One region of the Nocardia wallacei genome, then DNA from elsewhere that is predicted to be linked to it. Evidence: riboswitches for the same ligand, from Rfam matches in the RefSeq annotation. Region 1 holds a riboswitch; each other region holds the start of a gene.

Region 1 (7,701 bases):
CTGGTGGGCCGCACCTCCGACCCGTTTTCCGTAGCGGACGCCTGAACCACTCCTGTCCGCGTGCCTCACCCCGCCTCGAGGCGGTCCAGGGCCGCGGACAGGTCCGTCAGGGCGTCGGCGATCTCGGCCAGGCGAGCCGGGCCCAGTTCGGCGGCAAGGCGTTTCGCCATGTCGGCGTGCTGGGGGTTGATGCGGCGGACGGCGTTGTGGCCGGTCTCGGTGACGGCGACGAGTTTGGCGCGGCGGTGGGCGGGGTTGGGGCGGTATTCGGCGAAACCCTTGGCTACCAACAGGTCCGCGATGCGCTGCACGCTCTGGCGGGCCAGACCCATCTCGCGAGCGATTCCGGCGACCGGCAGGGGCTCGCGCAGGATGGCGCCCAGCACCTGCCACCACGCCACGGTGATACCCGCCGGGCGAGCCAATTCCTCCGCGACGGCGAGGAATTGGCCGTTCAGTTTGAACGTGGTGACCGCCGCGGTAGCGAACAGGTCCTGTTCGGTGCGGATCGTCTGCTCGGCCATCGCTCAGTGCGCCGCGGGCTCGGGCGCCGAGCGCCGCTGCTCGTACTCGGCCAGCGCGTAGAAGCCCTGCGGATCGTTGTTGCCGTAGAGGGCGTACCAGGCATCGAGCACGTGCGGCTCGTAGACACCCAGCCGCGCCAGCACGGCCCGCGCGAACTCGACGGGCCGGGTGCCGGTGGCCGTGATGAGATCGCCGGCCGTCACCGCCGGTTCGGCGACGTAGTGCGCTCCGCCCGAATATTCGCTCATGGCAAGGAAACTCGCGTCGTTGCTGGTGTGCGGGCGGTCGTCGAGCAGTCCCGCCAGCGCCAGGCCGAAGGTGGCCCCGCAGATGCCCGCCACGGGCACGCCCGCCGCCAGGAACTCCCCCGCCTTGCAGCCGAAGGCGGCCAGCTCGCCGGTGACCCACGTGTCGGCGCCCGGCAGGAGCAGCATCGCGCTGTCGGCCGGTGACAGCGCCGCCAGCGTGATGTCCGGAACCACTCGCATCCCGCCCGCCGACACGACCGGATCCGCCGTCGCGCCGACCGTCCGGACCTGCCACGTGCCAGGTTCGCGCTGCCACAGCGGCCGGTTGAGGTGGGCGGTGGCGTGTCCCACCTCCCAATCGGCGAACGTGTCGTAAACGGCCATGTGCACTGTTTTCATCATGACAGCATGCTGTCATATTTGACAGCATGCTGTCAACAGATCGCCTGGCGAACACGACACGCCCCGCCGCGCGTGTGCATGGACCGCGGATCGCGCGCAGGCTGGAAGCAAAGGGATGCGACACGGCCATTCACCGCTATTAGCCTAACCGAAATTAAATGTTAGCCTTCCCGAACTATGGTAAGCCCGCCCCACCCCGCCGATCGGAGAGCCGCATGACCACACTCGTCGACCGCGTGCACGCGATCAACTGGAACCGCCTGCCCGACCCGCAGGACGCCGCGGTCTGGGACCGGCTGACCGGGAACTTCTGGCTGCCGGAGCGGGTACCGCTGTCCAACGACCTGCACACCTGGGAACAGCTCACCGCGACCGAACAACAGCTCACCACCAGGGTTTTCACCGGCCTCACACTGCTGGACACGGCGCAGGCCACCGTGGGCGCGGTCGCCATGCTGGCCGACGCGATCACCCCGCACGAGGAGGCCGTGCTGACCAACATCGCGTTCATGGAGTCGGTGCACGCCAAGAGCTACAGCTCGATCTTCTCCACGCTGTGCTCCACCCGCCAGATCGACGCCGCCTTCGACTGGTCCGAGGCCAATCCGCACCTGCAGCGCAAGGCGCAGATCATCGTCGACTACTACCGCGGCGACGATGCGCACAAGCGCAAGGCCGCCTCGGTGATGCTGGAATCGTTCCTGTTCTACTCCGGCTTCTTCCTGCCGATGCGCTGGTCGGCACGCGGAAAGCTCACCAACACAGCCGATCTCGTCCGGCTCATCATCAGAGACGAAGCGGTGCACGGCTTCTACATCGGCTACAAGTGCCGCCGCGGCCTGGCCGAGTTGTCCGAGGCCGAACGCCGGGACCACCGCGACTACACCTACGAACTGCTACACACGCTGTACGCCAACGAGATCGAGTACGCGCACGACCTCTACGACGAGGTCGGCTGGACCGCGGACGTCCTGCCGTTCATGCGGTTCAACGCCAATCGCGCACTGGGCAATCTCGGCTACGAGCCCGCCTTCGCCCCCGAGGACTGCCGGGTCGACCCGTCGATCCTCGCCGCGCTCGATCCGGGCGCGGGCGAGAACCACGACTTCTTCTCCGGCTCCGGCAGTTCCTACGTCATCGGCAAACAGCAGCAGACCGAGGACGCCGACTGGGACTTCTGATCAGCTCAGCGCCTGTTCCAGATCGCCGAGCAGATCCTCGACGTCCTCCAGGCCGATCGAGATCCGCACCACGCCGTCGGTAATGCCCACGGCCGCACGCCCTTCCGGTCCCATCGCCCGGTGGGTGGTGGTGGCCGGATGCGTGATCAGGGTCTTGGCGTCGCCGAGGTTGTTGGAGATGTCGACGATGCGCAACCGGTTGAGCACCTCGAACGCGCGTTTCTTCGCCGCACCGTCGCCGCTGCCGGACGCGAGCTCGAAGGTGACGACGGTACCGCCCGCCGACATCTGCTCCCGCGCCAGCGCGTACTGCGGATGTGATGGCAGGAAGGGGTATTTCGTCCAGGAGACGGCGGGGTGGCGCTCCAGGAATTCCGCCACCCGCAGCGCCGACTCCGCGGACTGGCGCACCCGCAGCGGCATGGTCTCCAATCCTTTGAGCAGGGTCCAGGCGTTGAACGCGCTCAGCGCCGGGCCGGTGTGGCGCATGAGGTGCTTCACCGGACCGTCGATGTAGTCGTTCGGGCCCAGGATGGCGCCGCCGAGCACCCGGCCCTGACCGTCGATGTGCTTGGTGCCCGAATACACCACGATGTCGGCGCCCAGATCCAGGCTGCGCTGCAGCAGCGGAGTGGCGAAGACGTTGTCCAGCACCACTTTCGCGCCCGCGGCATGCGCCAGCTCGGACACCCGGCGGACATCGACGAGGGTCTGCATCGGGTTCGAGGGCGTCTCGAAGAACACCGCCTGGGTGGGCTGTGACAGCGCCGCCGCCCACTGATCGAGATCCTCCCCGTCGACGAAGACGGTCTCCACGCCCCAGCGCGGCAGGATCTCGTTGCAGACCACGAAACACGATCCGAACAGGCTGCGCGCGGCCACCAGCCGATCACCCTCGCCCAGCAGCGCCGCGAGCGCGGTGAATACGGCCGACATGCCACTGGCGGTGGCGAAGCACGCCTCGGCGCCCTCGATCAGGCGCATCCGCTCCTCGAACATGGCGACCGTCGGGTTGCCGTAGCGCGAGTACACGAAATGTTCGACGTCGCCGGTGAACGCGGCCTCGGCCGCCTCGGCGCTCTCGTACACGAAACCGGAGGACAGATACAGCGCCTCGGCGGTCTCCTCGAACCCGGATCGCCGCAGCCCGCCGCGCACGCCCAGGGTCGCCGGACCCACGCCCTCGGGCAGCGGCTTGTCGAACGCGCCGCCGGTGATCACGACTGCCGCCACGGGAGTCCGTGGGCGCGCCAGCCGGCGCCGCCGCGATGCCCCTGCGGATCCAGCGGGCCCTCGAAGCCCTCGAGCACGTTGTAGGACGGCGCGAAACCGGCCGCCGTCGCCGCGGTCGCGGCACCGATGGAGCGCTGCCCGGACCGGCAGAGGAAGATCACCGGGGCGTCGCCGTCCGGATTCCGCTCGGCCAGTACCTGCTTCAGCTGATCGACGAACTGCGCGTTGGGCGCGCCCGTCCCGTCGACCCATTCGATCAGTGCCGTCGGCCGATCGATCGAGCTGGTGTCCGGCACCCCGACGAACCGCCACTCGGCCTCGGTCCGCACGTCGACCAGAACCGCATCGGGATTGTCGCGCAACAGGTCCCACGCCTGCTTCGGGGTGATGTCGCCCGCATAACTCACTTCTCGCACCTCCTGAGAATCCGCACTTGCCGCACCGCGAGGACACCGATGCGTGGCCAGGTCGTCACCCGGAGCACCCCACCGCGGAGGAGGGTTGCCGACCAGCGAGCCGGGGCTTGGCGCTGGCGCTCATGACCTGGAATTGAGAGTGCCCGGTCACGAGGTCGCCTGTCAAACCTCCGCTCATGGGCGGTCGCAGACCAGCCAGGCGCCGTCGGCACGGGTCAAAGTCCAGGTCGAGGTCGTTTCGCGGCCGTCGATGCGGCTGGTCACCGCGGCCCGCGCGTGGTCGCCGTCGACGACGGTGTCGGTGACCTTCACGATCTCGACGTCCTTGCCGACCGCCTCCGGCCCCAGCGGCGAGCGAGCGGCGTCGAAGTCGCGGCAGGCGGTGGTGGCGCGGCGGTCGGCGTTCGAATCCGCCTGCGCGGTGGCGAAATTCCGCGCGGCGATCGCGACCCGGTCCGCGTCTGTGAGATTCTTCTCAGCCGGCCGGGCCAGCGCGAGCGCGACGATGCCCGCCAGCACCAGCACCGCCACCACCGCGGCCGCGATGAACGGAACCGGTGACTTGATGCTGTCGCGCTGGTCGATGGGGGTCGGCTCGTCGGCGTCGGTCATGCGTCGATCATCCATGGTGAGCCGGAGTGCCAGGGATCACATCGGCATTTCCCGGCGGATCCCGGGAATAACGATCACGGCGAGCACCGATAGACTCAACAGAATGCCCGGCCCAGGCCGGGTCCGAACCACATCTCGGACAGCAACGAAGCAGCATCGAGCGGATGTCGGATCGGCGGGGTGCAGCCCGGCCCGCACGTCAACTTAGCCTAAGCTAAGAAAAGACGGCTGAACAACACGGCTGAGTACATGACGACAGAGTTCTCTACCAGAGGGTGCGCGTAAGAATGACGGAATACAGTGCGACCAACCCACTGCGCATTGCGATCGTGGGCGCCGGACCGGCCGGAATCTACGCCGCCGACGCCCTGATGAAGTCCGATGCCGAGGTGAGCATCGACCTCTACGAGCGGATGCCCGCACCGTTCGGGCTCATTCGCTACGGAGTCGCTCCCGACCATCCCCGCATCAAGGGCATCGTCACCGCACTGCACAAGGTCCTCGACAAGCCGCAGGTGCGTCTGCTCGGCAACATCGACTACGGCACCGACATCACGCTGTCGGACATGCGGCGGTTCTACGACGCGGTGATCTTCTCCACCGGCGCCAACGCCGACCGCGCGCTGCCCGTGCCCGGCATCGACCTGGACGGCTCCTACGGCGCCGCCGACTTCGTCTCCTGGTACGACGGCCACCCCGACGTGCCGCGTTCCTGGCCGCTGGACGCCGAGAAGGTGGCCGTGCTCGGCGTCGGCAACGTCGCGCTCGACGTGGCCCGCGTGCTCGCCAAGACCGGCGACGAACTGCTGCCGACCGAGATCCCGCCGAACGTCTACGAGGGCCTCAAGCACAACAAGGCGATCGAGGTGCACGTGTTCGGCCGCCGCGGTCCCGCGCAGGCCAAGTTCACCCCGCTGGAACTGCGCGAGCTGGACCACTCGCCGACCATCGAGGTCATCGTCGACCCCGAGGACATCGACTACGACGAGGGCTCCGAGGCCGCGCGCCGTCACTCCAAGCAGGTCGACATGGTCTGCAACACCTTGGAGCAGTGGGCGATCCGCGATGTGGGCAACCGTCCGCACAAGCTGTTCCTGCACTTCTTCGAGTCTCCGCACGAGATCCTCGGCGAGGACGGCAAGGTCGTCGGGTTGCGCACCGAGCGCACCCAGCTCGACGGCACCGGCAACGTCAAGGGCACCGGCGACTACAACGAGTGGGACGTGCAAGCGGTGTATCGGGCCGTCGGCTACCTGTCGCAGAACATCCCGCAGCTCCCCTTCGACGAGCAGGCCGGCACCGTCCCGAACGAGGCGGGCCGCGTGCTCGCCGACGACAGCGCCGACGACCCGGCGCGGCGATTCGTGCCCGCCACCTACGTCACCGGCTGGATCAAGCGCGGCCCGGTCGGCCTGATCGGCCACACCAAGGGCGACGCGAACGAGACCATCGCCTGCCTGCTCGACGACGCCGCGAAGTTCACCCCCGCCGCCGAGCGCGACCCGGAAGCGGTGACGACGTGGCTGGAAGACAAGGGCATCCCGTTCACCACCTGGGCGGGCTGGTACCGGCTGGATGCGCACGAACGGTCCCTCGGCGAGCCGCAGGGCCGCGAGCGCGTCAAGGTGGTCGAGCGGCACGAGATGCTCGCCGCCAGCGAACCGCACAAAGCCTGAGGCAAACGCACGGCCGTTACCACGGCTTACGCATTCGTCACCGTTGTGAGGCATGCTGATCACGTGTTCGATGCCCATGTCCACCTCATCGATCCGCGGTTCCCGCTGAGCGAGAACGAGGGCTACCTGCCGCGGCCCTACACCATCGGTGACTATCGAAAGCGCATGTCGCGCTTCGACATCGACGGTGGCGCCGTGGTCAGCGCGTCGTTCCAGGGCACCGACACCGGCTTCATGCGGGCCGCGCTGGCCGAACTCGGGCCGAACTGGGTGGGGGTGCTGAACCCGGATCCCGACGCCTCCGACGCGGAGATCGCCGAACTGGACCGGGCGGGCGTGCGCGCGCTGCGGTTCAACCTCAAGCGGGCGGCCGGTGACATCGTGACGCTGACGATGGCGGCGTTGCGGGCGCACGACATCGCCGGGTGGCACGTCGAGCTGTACATCGACGGGTCGATGCTGGGATCGCTGGAGCCGGTGATCTCCAAGCTGCCGGCGCTGTCGATCGACCACATGGGCATGTCCGACGACTGCCTGCCCTACCTGCTCAACCTGGTGGATCGCGGCGCTCGGGTGAAGGCGTCCGGATTCGGCCGGGTGTCGATGAACGTGGTGTCGGCGATGCGGCGGATCCACACGGTCAATCCCGATGCGCTGATGTTCGGCTCGGATCTGCCCGGCACCCGCGCGGGGCGGCCGTTCCGGGATTCGGATATCGAGCTGATCGCCGATGCCGTCGGCACCGACATGTACAAGGTGCTCGAGGACAACGCCCGCGCGTTCTACCGCCTGCCGGTGAAGGTGCGCGCCGCGCACGAAGACCCCGTGCCCACCTTGCCGATTCGGAGCGGGGAGCCGCCGACGCTGCGGCTGGACCGGCGTGACCTGCCGAAACCCGCGCCCGCCGATACGGTGCCGCTGCCGGTGATCGAGTAGCTGGTCTCCGGGCCGCGCGGAAATCCGTCAGGGGAGCCCTGCCGCCGCGGTCGTCGCCGTTATTGTCATACTGACAATACCGGGCTGTGCTCCGGTAGAACGGGATCGACGAGGAACCGAGGTAGGCGTGACCACTCCATCCGCAGCCACGAAGCAGGGCCCGCTGGCGGGCATCCGAGTTGTCGAACTGGCCGGTATCGGCCCCGGTCCGCACGCGGCGCTGCTGCTCGCGGACCTGGGCGCCGATGTGGTGCGGGTGCAGCGGCCGGGCATGCTGCCGGGGTTCATGGAGCGCCCGCAGTGGCGTGGTCGCACCATCGTCGAGGCCAATCTGAAAGACGCCGCGGACATCGAGAAGGTGCTCGGCCTGATCGACAAGGCCGACGTGCTCATCGAGGGCTTCCGGCCCGGCGTCACCGAGCGCATGGGCCTGGGTCCAGACGCTGCCCTGGAACGCAATCCGCGCCTGGTC
Region 2 (7,701 bases), 860 kb from region 1:
AGCGCAACAAGTACGAGGTCGACCACGAGACCGGGCGGGTGCGGCTGGACCGCTACCTCTACACGCCGATGGTCTACCCGGCCGACTACGGCTACATCGAGAACAGCCTCGGCTCCGACGGCGACCCGCTGGATTGCCTGGTGCTGCTGCCGGAGTCGGTCTTCCCGGGCGTGATCGTGGAGGCTCGTCCCGTCGGCGTGCTGCTGATGAGCGACGAGGCCGGCGGCGACGAGAAGATCGTCGCGGTACCGGCCGGTGACAAGCGCTGGGACCACATCCAGGACGTCACCGACATCGGCGAATTCGACCGCAAGGCGATCGAGCACTTCTTCGAGCACTACAAGGACCTGGAGCCGGGCAAGTGGGTCAAGGTCGACGGCTGGGACGGCCGGGCCAAGGCCGAAAGCCTGGTCGACGAGGCATTCGCGCGGCTGAAGGAACAGGGCGGCCACTGACGAAACGAGCGCTCGGCGGGGCTGTATCGCGAAGCCACGCCGAGCGCTCGTGGCCGAATGGTGGCCCGCACCCACAGCTGCCACCGCCGACCCCCCGTGCGACGATGGCCGCGGGTCCGGGCCACCGAGTGCCACGCTAACCCGCCCGGCGCCGCGGACGCACCTTCGTTCCGGCCACGAACCCACTGGCCAGCGCGGTGGATGAGGCGGAAATGATCAGAAAATGACGTGTCTCGCACTCAACCGGCAACCCGCTCGGCGTGGACCGCGTCCAATTGCTCCCGCAGCACGGCCAGCACCGGCCTCGCCAATTCCGCGGCGATACGCTCGTGTACCAGGTCGGCCTCCTCCAGCTGTACCACGATCTCCGCCGTCGCGCGCAGTACCTGCCGGGCCTGCGTCGTGCGGCCCAGCCCCTGCAGCACCAGCCCGTGCATCAGCATGACGCGCCCGCGGTGCAGCGGTCCGGCGGCGCGCGTGATGGTCTCCACCGCCTCGGCCGCGATCGGCTCGGCCCGAATCAGTTCTCCCGCAAGCATGTACACGTGCGCCAAGCGCGCCAGCGCGAGCCCCACCCGCAACCACATACCGCTGCGGCGCGCGGATTCTACTGCGCGCGTGCACAATTCGATCGCGCGCTCGTACTCGCCGCGGTAAGCGAGCGCGGCCCCCAGCTCGTGCAGCGCCATCGCCTCCAGGGCGTTGTTGCCGATCCGATGCGCCAGATCCAGCCCGTGTTCGGCGCGGGCGACGGATTCCTCGAATCGCCCGTCGTCCGACAGCGTCTTGGCGGCCTGGATCAGGCAGGCGCATTCGATGGTCGGGTCACCGAGCCGCCGGGCCAGCCGGATGGCCCGTTCGGCGTGCGCGAGCGAGGCGGCGACCTCCACGCCGACCCGGGTGGACCCGGCCAGCATCTGCGCCGCGAAGGCGGTCAGCCGGGCGTTGCCCGCGGAATCGCTGCCCAGCGACAACGCGATGCGCTGATGGTCGCGCCCGGTGCGCATCCGCGCCAGGGCATAGGTGAGCACCGAACCCAGCGCCACCCGCACCCGGCACTCCAGGTCGCGGTCCCCGGCGCGCAGCGCCGCCGCGAGCAGTTCCTCCAGCGCCCGCGCCAGTTCCTGCGCATGCGGGCCGCCATCGATCAATTCGGCCATGGCCCAGGCCAAGTCGGCACACAATGCCAGCGCCCGGTCCGCCGCTCTACGCTCGCCCGCCACGCCCAGGCGGGCGGCCTGGCGGAACAACGCGATGAGGTTGCGGCGCTCGGTATTCAGCCAGCATTGCGCGTCGGAGCCGTCGGAGAACGACAAGCCTTGGGCCACAGTCGGTTCGAGGTACTCCGGCAGCCGCGTGCCCGGATCGCACACCGCCACTACGTTTTTCATGGTCGCCAGGTAGAAGTCCAGCAGCCGCGGCAGCGCTTGCGCCTCGTCGGCCGGGCCGAGTTCGCGGGCGAACAACCGCAGCAGGTCGTGGTGGGTGTAGCGGCCGGCGGCGGTGGCGTCGAGCAGGCTCAGATCCACCAGCGACTCGCACAGGTACTCGGCCTCGTCGCGGTCGAGCCCCAGCATGGCCGCGGCCCCGGGCAGCGGCAGATCCTCCACCTCGGGCGCGGCGAGCATCCGAAAGGCCTTGGCCTGCTGGGGATCCAGCTGGTCGTAGCCGAGCCGGAAGACCGGTTCGACCGCGAGGTCGCCGGTACGGAGCAGCCCCAGCCGCCGCCGGGAATCGGCCAGCCGGTCGGCGATCGCGGCGATCGTCCAGCGCGGTCGGCTCGCCAGGCGCGCCCCGATGATCCGCACCGCCAGCGGCAGCCGCCCGCAGGCGCGCACCACCGCCTCGGCGGCCTCCGGTTCGGCGTCGACCCGCTCGGCCCCGACGATGCGGGCCAGCAGGGTGGCGGCCTCCGCCGCGGTCATCTCGGCCAGTCGCACGCCGACCGCGCCGGGCAGTTCGGGCAGCGCGGACCGGCTGGTGATCAGCACCGCCGAGCCCGGGGTCCCCGGGATCAGCGGCGTCACCTGTTCGGCGTCCCGGGCGTTGTCGAGCACCACCAGTACCCGCTTGCCGTCCAGCCGGCTGCGGAACTGGGCGGCACGCTGCTGCGCCGACGCCGCGATCTCGCCCTCCGGCACACCGAGCGCGCGCAGGAAGTCACCGAGGGTGTCCGCCGCGGAGCCGCGGCACTCGAATCCGTGCAGATCGACATGCAGCTGCCCGTCCGGAAAATGTGCTCGGACCAGGTGCGCGACGTGCACGGCCAGCGTGCTCTTGCCGACCCCGCCCATACCCGCGATCGCGCACACCGGCACCGCCCCGCCGGGCACGGTGAGGCGCTCGACCAGGCGACGCACGCAGTCGGCGCGACCGGTGAAATCGGCGATATCGGCGGGCAACTGCGCCACCCGGACCGGCTCGGCGACGGGCGCCGGGCGCGTCGGCGCGGGTTCCGCGCGCAGAATGCGCTGCTGCAGATCGACCAGCCGGGGACCGGGTTCCAGCCCCAGCGATTCGACGAGGGTGTGCCGCGTATCGGTGAACACCGCGAGCGCCTCGGCCCGCCGCCCGGCGTGGTAGAACGCCGTCATCAACAGCTCACGAGTCTTCTCCCGCAACGGATGTTCCGCGGCCAGCGGCTGCAATTCGGCGATCGCCTCGGCGTGGCGGCCCAGGCGCAGGTCGGCCTCGAGGCGGCGTTCCAGCAGGCTCAACCGGCGTTCGGTCAGCTGGGCGCGGCGGCGTTCGGCGTGCGGGCCGGGCAGGCCCGCCAACGGCGTACCGGCCCACAGGCTCAGCGCGGTCTGCAGGCGCTCGTGGGCCACGGCGGCGTCGGAGGTGCGCTCGGCCTCGGTCGCGTACTGCTCGGCCAGGTCCACGTCGACCGCGGCGGGCGGCAGCCGCAGCGCGTACCCGCCCGCGAATCCGACCAGCACCGCGGGCGGCGTGCCCGCGGCCCGATCGGGTTCGAGGACCTTGCGCAGGTGCAGGATGTGATTGCGCAGCGCGCCGACCGCGCTCGCGGTGGCGCGCTCACCCCAGACATCGGCGACCAGATCCGCCACCGTGGCCGAGCGACCGCGTCGCAGCAACAGGGCCGCGAGCACGGCTCGGCGCTGCTTGGGGCCGAGATCCAGCGGGTTCTCGCCGCGCCAAGCTCGTACCTCACCCAGCACGGCGAACTTCAGCATCGGTCCTGTCCACAACACACGAACGTTGTGCAGAGACGGTAGACGATGATGCTGAACAGTCGTACAGGAAGCCTGTGGTTACCGGCCCTCGAATTCCGGCGGCCGCTTCTCGAACACCGCCTGAACGGCCTCGGTGAGATCCTCCGACGGCAGGAAGGCCGCGTTCCACGCCGAGACGTAGCGCAGCCCGTCGGCGATCCGCCCCGCCTTGGGCTGATCGAGCACGTCCTTGATCCCCTGCACCACCAGCGGCGGGTTGGCGGCGATCTCGCGGGCCATGGCGTGCGCGGCGTCGAGCACCGCGGCCTGGTCGGCGTGCACGTCGTTGACCAGGCCGATGCGCTCGGCGCGGGCGGCGTCGATGTCCTTGCCGGTGTAGGCGAGTTCGCGCAGGTGGCCCTCGCCGATGATGCCGGGCAGCCGGTGCAGCGAGCCGACGTCGGCCACGATGGCGACCTTGGCCTCGCGCAGGCTGAAGGTGGCCTCGGCGCTGGCCAGCCGGATATCGGCGGCGGCGATCAAATCGAGGCCGCCGCCGACACACCAGCCGGAGACCGCGGCGATCACCGGCTTGCGGCAATCGGCCACGGCGGTCACCGCGGCCTGCAGCCGCCGGACATCGTGCAGGAAGGCGGTGCGCGGCGCGGCCAGGGCCCGGTCGGCCAGCAGCGCGCCGAACAGCGGGCTCATCGCCTGCAGATCGAGGCCGTAGGAGAAATTCCGGCCCGAGCCGGTGAGCACGATCGCCCGCACCTCCGGATCGGCGTCGAGTTCACCGAAGACCAGCGGCAGTTCCCGCCAGAAGTCCGGGCCCATCGTGTTGCCCTTACCCGGGCCGATCAACGTCACCTGTGCGACGCGATCCTCGCGCTCGACTGTGAAAGCCTTCCATTCAGTCATTTGTCCAGCGTAGCGGCCCGTCCTCGGGCGGTCCGCACCGTGTAAATCCTGTGCAACATTCACAGCGAACGACTGCCGACGGCGGCGTGGCGGTGCGACGATCGCTACCTCAGGATTCGCCGCCTCGGTTTCCCGGAGGCCACCATGGTGATGCACAAGGGCATCGGCCTGGAACGTTTCAATTCGCTCCCCCGCACTCGCGCGATACACGCGCTCTACTCCTGCTGTTGCTCCGTGACGTGGGCGGAGAAGGTGGCCGACGGCCGCCCCTACCCCGACCGAGCGGCGCTGCTGAAGGCCGCGGAGGTCGAGTTGCCCGCACTGTCCGAGGCGGATCGGGACCGCCTCTTCGACTCCTTCGTCCGGCAGGAGTTCACGGAGCGGACCACGGAGCTACTGACCCGCCTCACCCGCGAGCGCATCAACCGGTTACTCGGCCCCTCCGACGGCTATCCGGAGTACTGAACGGGCCGCGGCCGGAATAGCCGCCGCGCGGGCAACGTAGGTTGGGACTGTACGAACCCAGCGAGACCGCGCCCGCGAGCGGCGCCGAGGCGGTGACATGAGTTCCTCCGATGCCGAACTCGAGGTACCCGACGACCTGAGCGGAATCACCGCGTCCCAGTACCGGTCCGCGATGCGGCACTACCCCGCCGGCGTCACCATCGTCACCCTGGACTCGGCGACCCGGCCGGTGGGCTTCACCGCCACCTCTTTCGCGTCACTGTCGCTGGACCCGCCGCTGATCTCGTTCAACATCGCGCACACCTCGTCGAGCATCGACGCCATGCTGGCCGCCGACTCGGTGGTCGTGCACTTCCTGGGCGAGCATCAGCGGCATCTGGCGCAGCGGTTCTCCCGAACCGCCGAGGAACGCTTCGCCGACCACTCCCTGTGGACCCGCCTGGACACCGGCGAACCGGTCCTGCACGGCACCCCCATCTGGGTGAGAGCCGTTGTGCGCCAACTCATCCCCATCGGCGACCACACCCTGGTGATCGGCCTGGCCACCCGCGTCCACGACAATACCGGCGACCAGCCGATAGCCGCCCCCCTGCTCTACTACAACGGCAGCTACCACCGCCCGATGGGTTTGGACTGAATCGGACCGCCCGCCCCCCGGCACGGACTGCCCGTGCGTTCGCCGAGGCTTGACAAGAGGGCCGGGCGTCTGCGAATCTCGGGCCAGGTCATGAGTGCCAGCGTCAAGCCCCGGCTTGCTGGCCGGCAACCCTCCTCCGCGGTGGGGTGCTCCGGGTGACGACCGGGCCGCTGCCCGACCGGGCACGGCAAGCGCGGACTCCGATCACCCGTTTTCCCCGGAGTCCCATGACCCGAAGGGTTGACGTGATGACCTCCGCTCTCGACCGCACCCGCGCCGCCGTTGCTCGCGTCTCCGGATGCGATCTGCGAGTTCCCTTGGTGCAGGGCGGAACTCGCCGCTACGCCAATTTCGACTACGCCGCCAGCGCGCCCGCGCTGGCCCAGGTCACCGACCGGGTGAACGAGTTGCTGCCCTACTACGCCAGCGTGCACCGCGGCGCGGGCTACGCCTCCCGGATCTCGACCGACTGCTACGAGGCCGCCCGCGGCTCGGTCGCACGCTTCCTGAACTGCGCCGACGACCAGGTGGTCGTATTCACCCGCAACACCACCGACGCGTTGAACCTGCTGGCGTCGTGCGTGCCGGGCGACACCGTGGTCCTCGACATCGAGCATCACGCCAACTTCCTGCCGTGGACCCGGCACGGCCGCCGAGTGGTCCCGGCCGCGGACACGATCGAGGAGACGATCCGCCGCCTCGTCGCCGAACTGTGCACCAAACCCGCTGCGCTGCTTGCGGTTACCGGCGCGTCGAACGTAACCGGCGAGCTACTGCCGCTGGACCGCCTGGCTACCATCGCGCATCAATGCGGCGCCCGCATTCTGGTCGACGCGGCCCAGCTGGCGCCGCATCGCCGAATCGACCTGCGCGCCAGCGGGATCGACTATCTGGCCTGCTCCGGCCACAAGCTCTACGCACCGTTCGGCGCGGGCGTGCTGGTGGGCCGCCGAGACTGGTTCGACGCCGCCGAACCGTATCTCGCGGGCGGCGGCGCGGTACGCGAGGTGACCGTCACGACCGCGCACTGGGCGCAGGCCCCGCAGCGGCACGAGGGCGGCTCACCGAACGTCCTGGGCGCGGCCGCGCTGGCCGCCGCCTGCGACACCCTGGCCGAGCTGGACGACGATGTGGTCGGCGAGCACGAGCGGCATCTCACCGAGCGGCTGCGCGCCGGCCTGGAAACCGTTGCGGGAGTGCGCTTGCTGCGCATCTGGTCGGACAGCACCGATGGCGTCGGCATCGTCGCGTTCACCGTGGACGGCTACGAGCCGGGCCATGTCGCCGCCTACCTGTCGGCCGAACACGGCATCGGGGTGCGCGACGGGCGGTTCTGCGCGCATCCGCTGCTGGCCCGTCTGGGCGTGGACGGTGCGCTGCGCGCCAGCATCGGGCTGGGCACCTGCGCCGAAGACGTGGACCGGCTGGTCGATGCGGTCACCGCGCTGGTGCACGAGGGTTCGGCCTGGGCCTACAGCCGTGGCGAAGGTCAGTGGAATCCGGTGCCGGAGACTCGGGAGCGCCTCGTTCCGGGAACGGTCGCGGGCGCGGCGCCCTGCACCGCCTGAGTCGGGCTCGCACGGCGGCCGCGCGAAACCCGCGGTCGGCGGGCATCTCGCGCGTGGTCAGGGCGTGAGATAGCGCTCGGCGAGTTCCTCGAGCATGGGGTCGTCGTCGCCGATCGCGTCGAGCAGTTCGAGGTCGTTCTCGACGGAGAGCTGACGGGTGTCGTCCTGTTCGGGGTCCGGTGCGCCGTCCTCGTTCAGCTGCCGCAGGATCTTCTCGCGTATCCGTGTTCTCAGTGAATCAGCCATACCCTGAGCATGCCCAGTCGGCGGCGCTTCCCACAGGGACCGCGCCGCGATCTGTTCACACGGGCGCCAGCCAGGTGCCCCACGGGGTGTTGCGGAACACGGTGAACACTGTGAACAACGCGAGAATCACCACCAGTTGGGTGCGGCCGATCGAGAACGGGAACGGCCGCCCGGGTTGCCCGCGCCAGTTCCGCAGCGCCCAATGTCCCCACCACACCACGAATCCCACCAGCAGC
Region 3 (7,701 bases), 560 kb from region 1:
CGACGCCGGCGCGTCGATCGCGAACCTGGTGCCGCAGAGTGCCACCGCGCCGCAGTGGTGCGACTCGGCGAAAGTGGCGCTGGAGATCGTGCGCCGCAGCGCGGAGGGCTTCCGGCGGCTCGCCGAGCACACCGAGCAGGCCGTCGACGTGCTCTGCACGGCCGACCGCCGCTGCGCCGGCGACATCGACCGTTCGGTGGCCCGCATATGATCCCGCCGCGGCCCGTGGTGGCGTCATGGCGCGCACTGGAGGCGGCCGACCTGCTGTGCGCGGAGTTCGACCGCCACATCGAGGATCTGGAAACCTTGTCGGCCACCGTCCGCGACACCTGCCACCGCCTCGACGGCGACGGCTGGCAGGGCCTGGCCTACGACGCGGTGCTCGCCCACGTCGACGCCGCCCACCGACGGCATCAGCGCCTGTGCGAGCAGGCCGAACAACTGCGCGACGCGGGGGCCCGAGCCCTCTCGGAACTGCACTACACCACCGCGGCCCTGCTGGACTACGTAGCCGACGCCGAGGCCGCTGGCTGCCGAGTCGCCGACAACTGGGCGGTAACCGCCGGCGCGGCCGCACAGGAGTGGTCCGAGGTAATCACCGAGGCCGTAGCCGCGGTCGAACGAGCCGACGAGTGCGGCCGGATGGCCATCGGAGCGATAACCACCGAGATAAACCACCTGGCAACCTCTTTCGACCTCCCGGGCATGCTGCTCACCGGCCTGAGCGCCCTCACGGCCCCCAGCTGCCCCGGAGCCGGTTCACAATCACCGCACGAGTGCCACTGCCCACAGACCGCGGCGGAAAGCGACAGCACGCGGGAGGAGCACAACTCGCAGCCCAATGAATGCGGTGGTTCAGGGAAGTCGGGAGAGGACGGTAGTTCCCGGGAGCCACGTGAGGACGATGACCTGCGGGAATCGGGCGAGGAGGGGAGTGCACGGCAGGTATCGGACGAGGACGCCGTACCGGAAGGGCCGGGGAACGAGGAAGGCCCGCAGACCGAAACTTCGGCAGCCGCCCTGATTCCCGCCGATGGGCAGCAACAATCGGCTGTGTCGACCGCGCAGGGCGGTGCGGGTCCCCTGTCCGCGCCGACGATCCCGGCCGCGGCGGTGGCGGGGCACGGTGAGATTGAAACCGGTTCGGCGGCAGGGAATTTCGTCCCGCTGCTGCCGCCCGCGGTGATCGACCCGCCGCCGGGTGGGGTCAGCGTTGAACAGCTGGTGGCGATCATGCCGGATCTGTCTGCGGAGCTGGCCGGGGAGTATCTGCCCGCACTGAACGCTGCCATGCGGGAGGGCGACATCACTACGCCGCCTCGGCAGGCCGCCTTCTTGGCTCAGTTGGCCCATGAGAGTTGCCAGCTCCGCTATTTCGAGGAACTGGGCGACGACGACTATTTCAGCCAGTACGACCCGGGCCGGCCGAATACCGCGGCGGGCAACACCGAACCCGGTGACGGGCCGCGTTATCACGGCCGCGGGCCCATCCAGCTGACCGGACGCGCGAACTACCGGGAGGCCGGTGCGGCTCTCGGCCTCGACCTCGAGGCCAACCCGGAGCTTGCCGCCCAGCCGGATATCGGTTTCCGAATCGCCCAGTGGTACTGGACCTCCCGCAACATCAACGCCCTGGCCGACGCCGACGATTTCGCCGCCGTCACCCGAGCCGTCAACGGCGGCTACAACGGCCTGGCCGCCAGGCAGGAGTACTACGCCCGCGCTCTGGAGGTCCTCGGATGACTGCCCGAACCGGGGTGGCCCGCCGGGTCGCGCACACAGCTCGCGACGCCGAATGGCGGGTGGGCGGATCCACCCGTATGCACCCGGCCATCCTCTCCGCGCTGGCGAACACCGCGAATGGCGATGCGGCCGCAGGGGGGCGCCCGGAGAGCGGCCACCACCACGATTACGGTCGGTGCCGGATCACGGGTGAAATGTCCGGCGGGTGGCTACGCTGCGTCCCATGAGAAGACTCGCTGTCCTGCCGGTCGGCCTGCTGGCCCTGGCATTGCTGGCCGGGTGTGGCGGATCCGAGCACTCCGATTCCGAGAAGGGATCGGGTGCCCGGGGCGCTCCGTACGCGGCGACCGCGCCGTCCGGTCCGCCCGCCCTGCGCGAGTCCGGGCCCGCGAGCCCGAAGCAGCAGAACAGCGACTCCGCCGACGCCACCGTCGAGCGCAAGGAGATCGTCACCGGCAGCGTCGACATCACCACCGACGACCCGATCGGAGCCGCCGGTAAGGTCGCCGACCGGGTGCGGACCCTCGACGGCCGGGTGGACAGCCGCTCCGAGCAGCCCGGCACCGACACCACCGAACCCCGTGCGACACTGACCATCCGGGTGCCCGCCGACAAGACCGACGCCTTCGTCGACGGGCTCGGCGGCATCGGCGAGGTCACCAGTGTGACGACCGAACGCTCGGACGTGACCATGCAGTGGCAGGACCTCGACGCCCGGATCAAGGCCCTGCAGGCCTCGGTCGATCGGCTGCGCGCGCTGGTGTCGGGCGCGGCCACCACCGCCGACCTGATCGCCGCCGAGAACGCGCTGTCGAGTCGGCAGGGCGAGCTGGACAGCCTCACCGCCCGCAAACGTCAGCTGGACGACGAGGTCGCCCTGTCCACGCTCACCGTCCAGCTCAGCACCGACGAGCCGCCGGGCTCGAAGCCCGACAACTACTGGAACCGCATCGTCGACGGCTGGAATTCACTGCTGCGAGCGCTGAAGTCCACCGGCAACGCACTCCCGTGGCTGGCCTTCCTCCTGGTCCTCGCCGCCCTCGCCTGGGGCGTCGTCCGCTTGGCAACCAGGCGCCGTTCCCCCGCACCGCACCAGCCCCCGCCGACACGCTCGGAATCGGAGCGCCAACCGGCCACCGCGGCCGCGCCGTCCCCTGCGGAAACCACTACGGCCGAGAGGACATCGGGCCCGGCGCAAGCTACTGCGGCAGAGGAGGTATCGGCCCCGGCGCAAGCTCCTGCAGCCGAGAAGGCATCGGCCTCAGCGGAACCTGTTGTGGGTGAGGGGGTATCGGCCTCAGCGGAACCTGTTGTGTGTGAGGGGGTATCGGCTTCGGCGGAACCTGTTGTGGGTGAGGGCGCATCGGCCTCGGCGGAACCTGTTGTGGGTGAGGGCGCATCGGCCTCGGCGGAACCTGCTGCGGGCGAGGGGACATCGTCCCCGGCGCAAGCTGCTGCGGCCGAGAAGGCATCAGCCTCAGCGAAAGCTGTTGCGGGCGAGGGGGCATCGTCCCCGGCGAAAGCTGCTGTGGGTGAGGGGGGATCGGCCCCCGCGGAGACTGCTGCGGGCGAGAAGGTGTCGGCTCCAGGAGGAGACGCCGATGAGAAGGGGTCGGGGCGGGGGAAAGGTGCTGCTGCGGAAGAGGGTTCACCGCAGCAGGCCGGAACGGCGGAGCCGGGGGGTGCCGATGCCGCCGACCGTCGTCCGGGCGGTGATCAAGCCCAACAGTAGGGAGGGACCGCTGGTCGAAACCCTCGGCGACGGCACGCTACAGCTCTACGTGCGCGCTCCCGCCGTCGAGGGCAAGGCGAACAAGGCCGCCATCGACCTGCTGGCCGCGCACTACGGCGTTCCGAAAAGCTCGATCCGGCTCACGGCGGGAGCCACGTCCGGACTCAAGCGCTTCGAGATCGGTTGACGCCGACGCCCTACACCGCGCCCGGGAACCCCAGCTGTCGCCACGCCTCATAGACCGCCACCGCCGCCGCATTGGACAGATTCATCGACCGCCGCCCGGGCAGCATCGGAATCCGCAGCTGATCGGTGATGCGGGAGTCCGCGAGCACCTCCTCGGGCAACCCGGTCGGCTCGGGCCCGAACAACAGCACATCGCCTTTGCGATAGGCGATATCGGTGTTGCGCGTCGTCGCCTTGGTGGTGAAGGCGTACACCCGCTCGGGCCGGATGGCCTGCCATGCGGCGGCGAGATTCGCGTGCACGGTAACCGACGCCAGATCGTGGTAATCCAGCCCAGCCCGGCGCAGCTTCGGTTCGGACAGATCGAAGCCGAGCGGCTCGATCAGATGCAGCTCACAGCCGGTGCCGGCCGCCAGACGGACCGCGTTACCCGTGTTGGGCGGGATACGGGGCTCGAAGAACACCACATGGAGCACGGCGACAAGCATCGCACGACCCCAGAATCGACCGCCTCGGTGCCACATCGGCGGGACCCGCGCGCGCAATGCGAGAATCGGGGCGTGACCGAGGCCCCCGCAGCTCCCGCACAGCACTCCGGCCCGTCCGGCCGGTTCTTCCGCAACCACCTGCCGCTGTTGCTCGTGGTGGCGGTGCTGCTGGTGGCAGTGGTGTTCGTGGCGCAGGACCGCTGGCGGCGCGGCGCGTACGTGATCGGCGGGGCGACGCTGCTGGCGGCGACATTGCGGGCCTGCCTGCCGACCGCCCGGGTCGGGTTGCTCGCGGTGCGCAGCAAGCCTTTCGACGTCGGCGCCTACGCGGTGCTCGGCGGCGCCGTCATCGCCCTGGCCGCGACCATCAACAGCCTGGGCGTCGGCTGACGGCGAACCGCCGGCTCAGCGCGCGGCCCGCGCCGAGTGCACCAGCTCCATCGTCTCCATCAGCAGCTTGCCGACCGCCTCGGTCTCGGTGAGGAACCCGTCGTGCCCGTCGCGCGAGTGCACGACCTCGAGGCCGCGGCAGCCCGGCAGCAGATCGGCCAGCTCCTGCTGCGTGCGCAGCGGATACAGCCGATCCGAGTCGACGCCGCCCACGATGCACGGCACCGGGGTGGCCGCCAGCGCGGCCGCGATCCCGCCGCGCCCGCGGCCCACGTCGTGGCGGTTCATCGCCTCGGTCAGCAGCACGTAGGTGGCCGCGTCGAACCGGTGCACCAGCTTCTGCGCCTGATACTCCAGGTAGCTCTGCACCGCGTAACGGCCGCCGGCGCGCGGATCCTCGTCGCCCTGCGCGTGATTCTCGAAACGGTGGTCGAGCTCGAATTCGGTGCGGTAGGACAGGTGCGCGATGCGGCGGGCGATCCCCAGCCCGGCGATCGGCGCGCGCCCGGTGCCGTGATAGTTGCCGCCCTGCCAGTTCGGATCGGCCTGGATCGCGGCGATCTGGGTGGTCTGGGTGCCGATCTGGTCGGCGGTGGCGCGCGCTCCGACGGCCAGCACCAGCGCGGCCTCGACCCGCTGCGGAGAGCCGACCATCCACTCCAGCACCCGCATCCCGCCCATCGATCCGCCGACCACCGCGGCGAGCCGCTCGATGCCGAGCAGGTCACACAGCGCCACTTCGGCGGTCACCTGATCACGGATGGAGATTTCGGGAAACCTTGCGCCCCAGGGCTTTCCGTCCGGTGCGAGGGAGGACGGCCCGGTGCTGCCCTGGCAGCCGCCGAGCACATTGGTGGCGATCACGCACCACTGGTCGGTGTCGAGCGGGGCTCCCGGCCCCACGATGCCGTCCCACCAGCCCGGCAGCGGATGCACCTCGTCCGGCGGACCCACCACGTGCGAGTCGCCGGTCAGCGCGTGCTCGATGAGTACGACGTTGTCCGCGTCGGGCGACAACTCGCCCCAGCGCTGCACGGCCAGCTCGACCTCGGGGATCACCGCCCCGTTCTCCAGCCGGACCGCGCCGACGGCGATGGTGCCGAGCGTGCCGTCCGGCGGGGGCAACAGGGCAGCGGCGGCCGACCGGGCCGTCGTCGGTTCGGTGCTCACGGTCACCGCGCCGCCGTCGCGGGCCCGCCACAGCGGCCGGCCGGAACGTGATCGATGCCGTGCGCCGCCCCGCCGGTGACCGGGCGCCCGCCGCGCGACGGCCGCGCATGCTGGGCCGATGCCGGAGCGAGCAGGGGAGAACACACGTCTTCGATGGTAGCGATACGACCGGACGGCATCGGATGCTCGGTGCCGCGCGGGCCGTAGGAGATGTTCGCCGGGTCGCAGACAGCAGCAGTCGAGTCGCTCATGTACTACTCCAGGTGAAGGGGCCGTATGCGGCTGTCAGCGGGGCTCGGGTAGCGACCGGCAACAACACATTTCGGGGACCTCCTGATAAGTCGCGCTTGCTCTCGGCTTTCGAGAGCCCGGTCATCACCCGGAGCACCCCACCGCAACTGGAGGGTTGCCGGCCAGCGAGCCGGGGCTTGGCGCTGGCACTCATGACCTGACTGGGATGGTAGCGGATCGTCGGCGACGGGTGCGAGGCCAGGTCGCCGCTATCGCCGCGAGCCGGTGCCACCGCCGTCGGCCGCCGCCACGGGAATCGCGCAGCGGCGGACGAATTCGTCGTAGGCGCCGCGCACCGCCCGCACGCTGGCCTCCGCCGAGACCGCCGGTTCGCCCTCGGGCACCTCGGCATCACATTCCATGCCGGTGCGCAGGATCGCGTTGAAGGTGGCCGCGATGAGCCGGACGGTCATGGACTCGCTGTCGGCGCCGATGCGCTCGGCGAGCGCGGTGTGGATCTCGACGGTCTTGGTGTCGGCGATCTCCATGCTGCGCGCGCGGACCGTGGTGCTGGCCCGGCTGATCCGCTGCATCCGCTGGAACCACTCGAACGGCACCTCCCCCTCCGCGATGCTCTGTGCGGTGACGGCCAGGTAGGTGTCCAGCAGGGCCTGTAGTTCGTTGCCGGTGACCGGCTGCTTGCGCAGCTCCGCCCCGATCGCCTTGCCCCAGTCCTCGATCGGGGCGAGGACGATGTCCTCCTTCAGTTCGAAGTACCGGTTCACCGTGCGCGGCGACACGTCGGCCGCCTCCGCGATCTGCTCGACCGTCGTCGCCTCGAACCCGTTCGCGTCGCACAACCGCAGCGCCACCTCGATGATGCGGCGCCGGGTCTGCTGCTTCTTGCGTTCGCGCAGGCCGGCCTGGGCGGGACGCGGCGATGAGTCGAGCATGGCCCGATTCTATCGCTAACCGCTCTGAATGTGACTATGGACGCCAAATGTCACACTCAGACATTTTTCTCTTGACGCCAATTGTCGTCCGATGACACGATGGCGGCACACTTCTTCCGATGCAGGAGTCCCCCTCATGACCGAAACCGGGACACTCGTTCCACCCGACATATCGACCGAGCCCAAGAGCTCGGCCCGCTGGTGGGCGCTGGGCGTGATCGCCCTGGCCCAGCTCATGGTGGTGCTCGACGCCACGATCGTGACCATCTCGCTGCCGTTCGCCCAGCAGGATCTGGGCATCAGCGACGGCGACAAACAGTGGGTGCTCACCGCCTACACGCTGATCTTCGGCGGCCTGCTGCTGCTCGGCGGCCGCCTCGCCGACTACCTGGGCCGCCGCCGGATCTTCCTGATCGGCCTGGTCGGCTTCGCCGCCGCCTCGGCGCTGGCCGGGCTGGCGCAGAACTCCGCCGAGCTGTTCGCGGGCCGCGCGCTCCAAGGCGCGTTCGGCGCGCTGCTGGCCCCGGCGGCGCTGTCGCTGGTGTCGGTGACCTTCACCGAGGCGCGCGAAAGGGCAAGGGCCTTCGGCGTTTTCGCGGGCGTCTCGGCCGGTGGCGCGGCGATCGGCCTGATCGCCGGTGGCGCGCTCACCGAATACGCCAACTGGCGCTGGTGCCTGCTGGTGAACACGCCCGTCGCGCTGCTGGCGCTGGTCGGCGCGTTCGCGTTCGTCATCAAGGACGTGCCCGTGCCGCGGACCGGCGGCTACGACGTGCCGGGCGCGGTGACGGTGACCTTGGGCCTGATC

Evidence for each region. Region 1 has a riboswitch for S-adenosylmethionine ahead of NWFMUON74_RS33330 (rhodanese-like domain-containing protein). Riboswitches for the same ligand answer to the same signal wherever they lie in the genome.
Region 2: it holds a riboswitch for S-adenosylmethionine, as region 1 does, so the genes downstream of both, NWFMUON74_RS01975 (aminotransferase class V-fold PLP-dependent enzyme) here and NWFMUON74_RS33330 (rhodanese-like domain-containing protein) in region 1, are expected to answer to the same signal.
Region 3: it holds a riboswitch for S-adenosylmethionine, as region 1 does, so the genes downstream of both, NWFMUON74_RS30775 (hypothetical protein) here and NWFMUON74_RS33330 (rhodanese-like domain-containing protein) in region 1, are expected to answer to the same signal.

The regions. Positions count from the first base shown of each region.
Region 1 covers NZ_AP023396.1:7,402,816-7,410,516, forward strand. The annotation lists gene NWFMUON74_RS33305 (HAD-IIA family hydrolase) at 1-45, shown strand, start outside; gene NWFMUON74_RS33310 (MarR family winged helix-turn-helix transcriptional regulator) at 66-524, opposite strand; gene NWFMUON74_RS33315 (DJ-1/PfpI family protein) at 528-1,175, opposite strand; gene nrdF (class 1b ribonucleoside-diphosphate reductase subunit beta) at 1,391-2,356, shown strand; gene NWFMUON74_RS33325 (O-succinylhomoserine sulfhydrylase) at 2,357-3,577, opposite strand; gene NWFMUON74_RS33330 (rhodanese-like domain-containing protein) at 3,574-3,996, opposite strand; SAM riboswitch class IV at 4,014-4,133, opposite strand; gene NWFMUON74_RS33335 (Rv0361 family membrane protein) at 4,180-4,617, opposite strand; gene NWFMUON74_RS33340 (FAD-dependent oxidoreductase) at 4,905-6,293, shown strand; gene NWFMUON74_RS33345 (amidohydrolase family protein) at 6,357-7,229, shown strand; gene NWFMUON74_RS33350 (CaiB/BaiF CoA transferase family protein) at 7,357-7,701, shown strand, end outside.
Region 2 covers NZ_AP023396.1:427,192-434,892, reverse strand. The annotation lists gene ppa (inorganic diphosphatase) at 1-455, shown strand, start outside; gene NWFMUON74_RS36495 (AfsR/SARP family transcriptional regulator) at 695-3,649, opposite strand; gene NWFMUON74_RS01990 (crotonase/enoyl-CoA hydratase family protein) at 3,728-4,549, opposite strand; gene NWFMUON74_RS01985 (2-oxo-4-hydroxy-4-carboxy-5-ureidoimidazoline decarboxylase) at 4,694-5,014, shown strand; gene NWFMUON74_RS01980 (flavin reductase family protein) at 5,112-5,651, shown strand; SAM riboswitch class IV at 5,738-5,851, shown strand; gene NWFMUON74_RS01975 (aminotransferase class V-fold PLP-dependent enzyme) at 5,879-7,219, shown strand; gene NWFMUON74_RS01970 (hypothetical protein) at 7,277-7,465, opposite strand; gene NWFMUON74_RS01965 (DUF2752 domain-containing protein) at 7,521-7,701, opposite strand, start outside.
Region 3 covers NZ_AP023396.1:6,844,262-6,851,962, reverse strand. The annotation lists gene NWFMUON74_RS30810 (hypothetical protein) at 1-211, shown strand, start outside; gene NWFMUON74_RS35780 (glycoside hydrolase family 19 protein) at 208-1,743, shown strand; gene NWFMUON74_RS30800 (DUF4349 domain-containing protein) at 1,967-3,475, shown strand; gene NWFMUON74_RS30795 (DUF167 domain-containing protein) at 3,432-3,662, shown strand; gene NWFMUON74_RS30790 (tRNA (cytidine(34)-2'-O)-methyltransferase) at 3,673-4,149, opposite strand; gene NWFMUON74_RS30785 (DUF3017 domain-containing protein) at 4,222-4,539, shown strand; gene metX (homoserine O-acetyltransferase MetX) at 4,555-5,715, opposite strand; gene NWFMUON74_RS30775 (hypothetical protein) at 5,712-5,960, opposite strand; SAM riboswitch class IV at 6,048-6,158, opposite strand; gene NWFMUON74_RS30770 (TetR/AcrR family transcriptional regulator) at 6,210-6,893, opposite strand; gene NWFMUON74_RS30765 (MFS transporter) at 7,030-7,701, shown strand, end outside.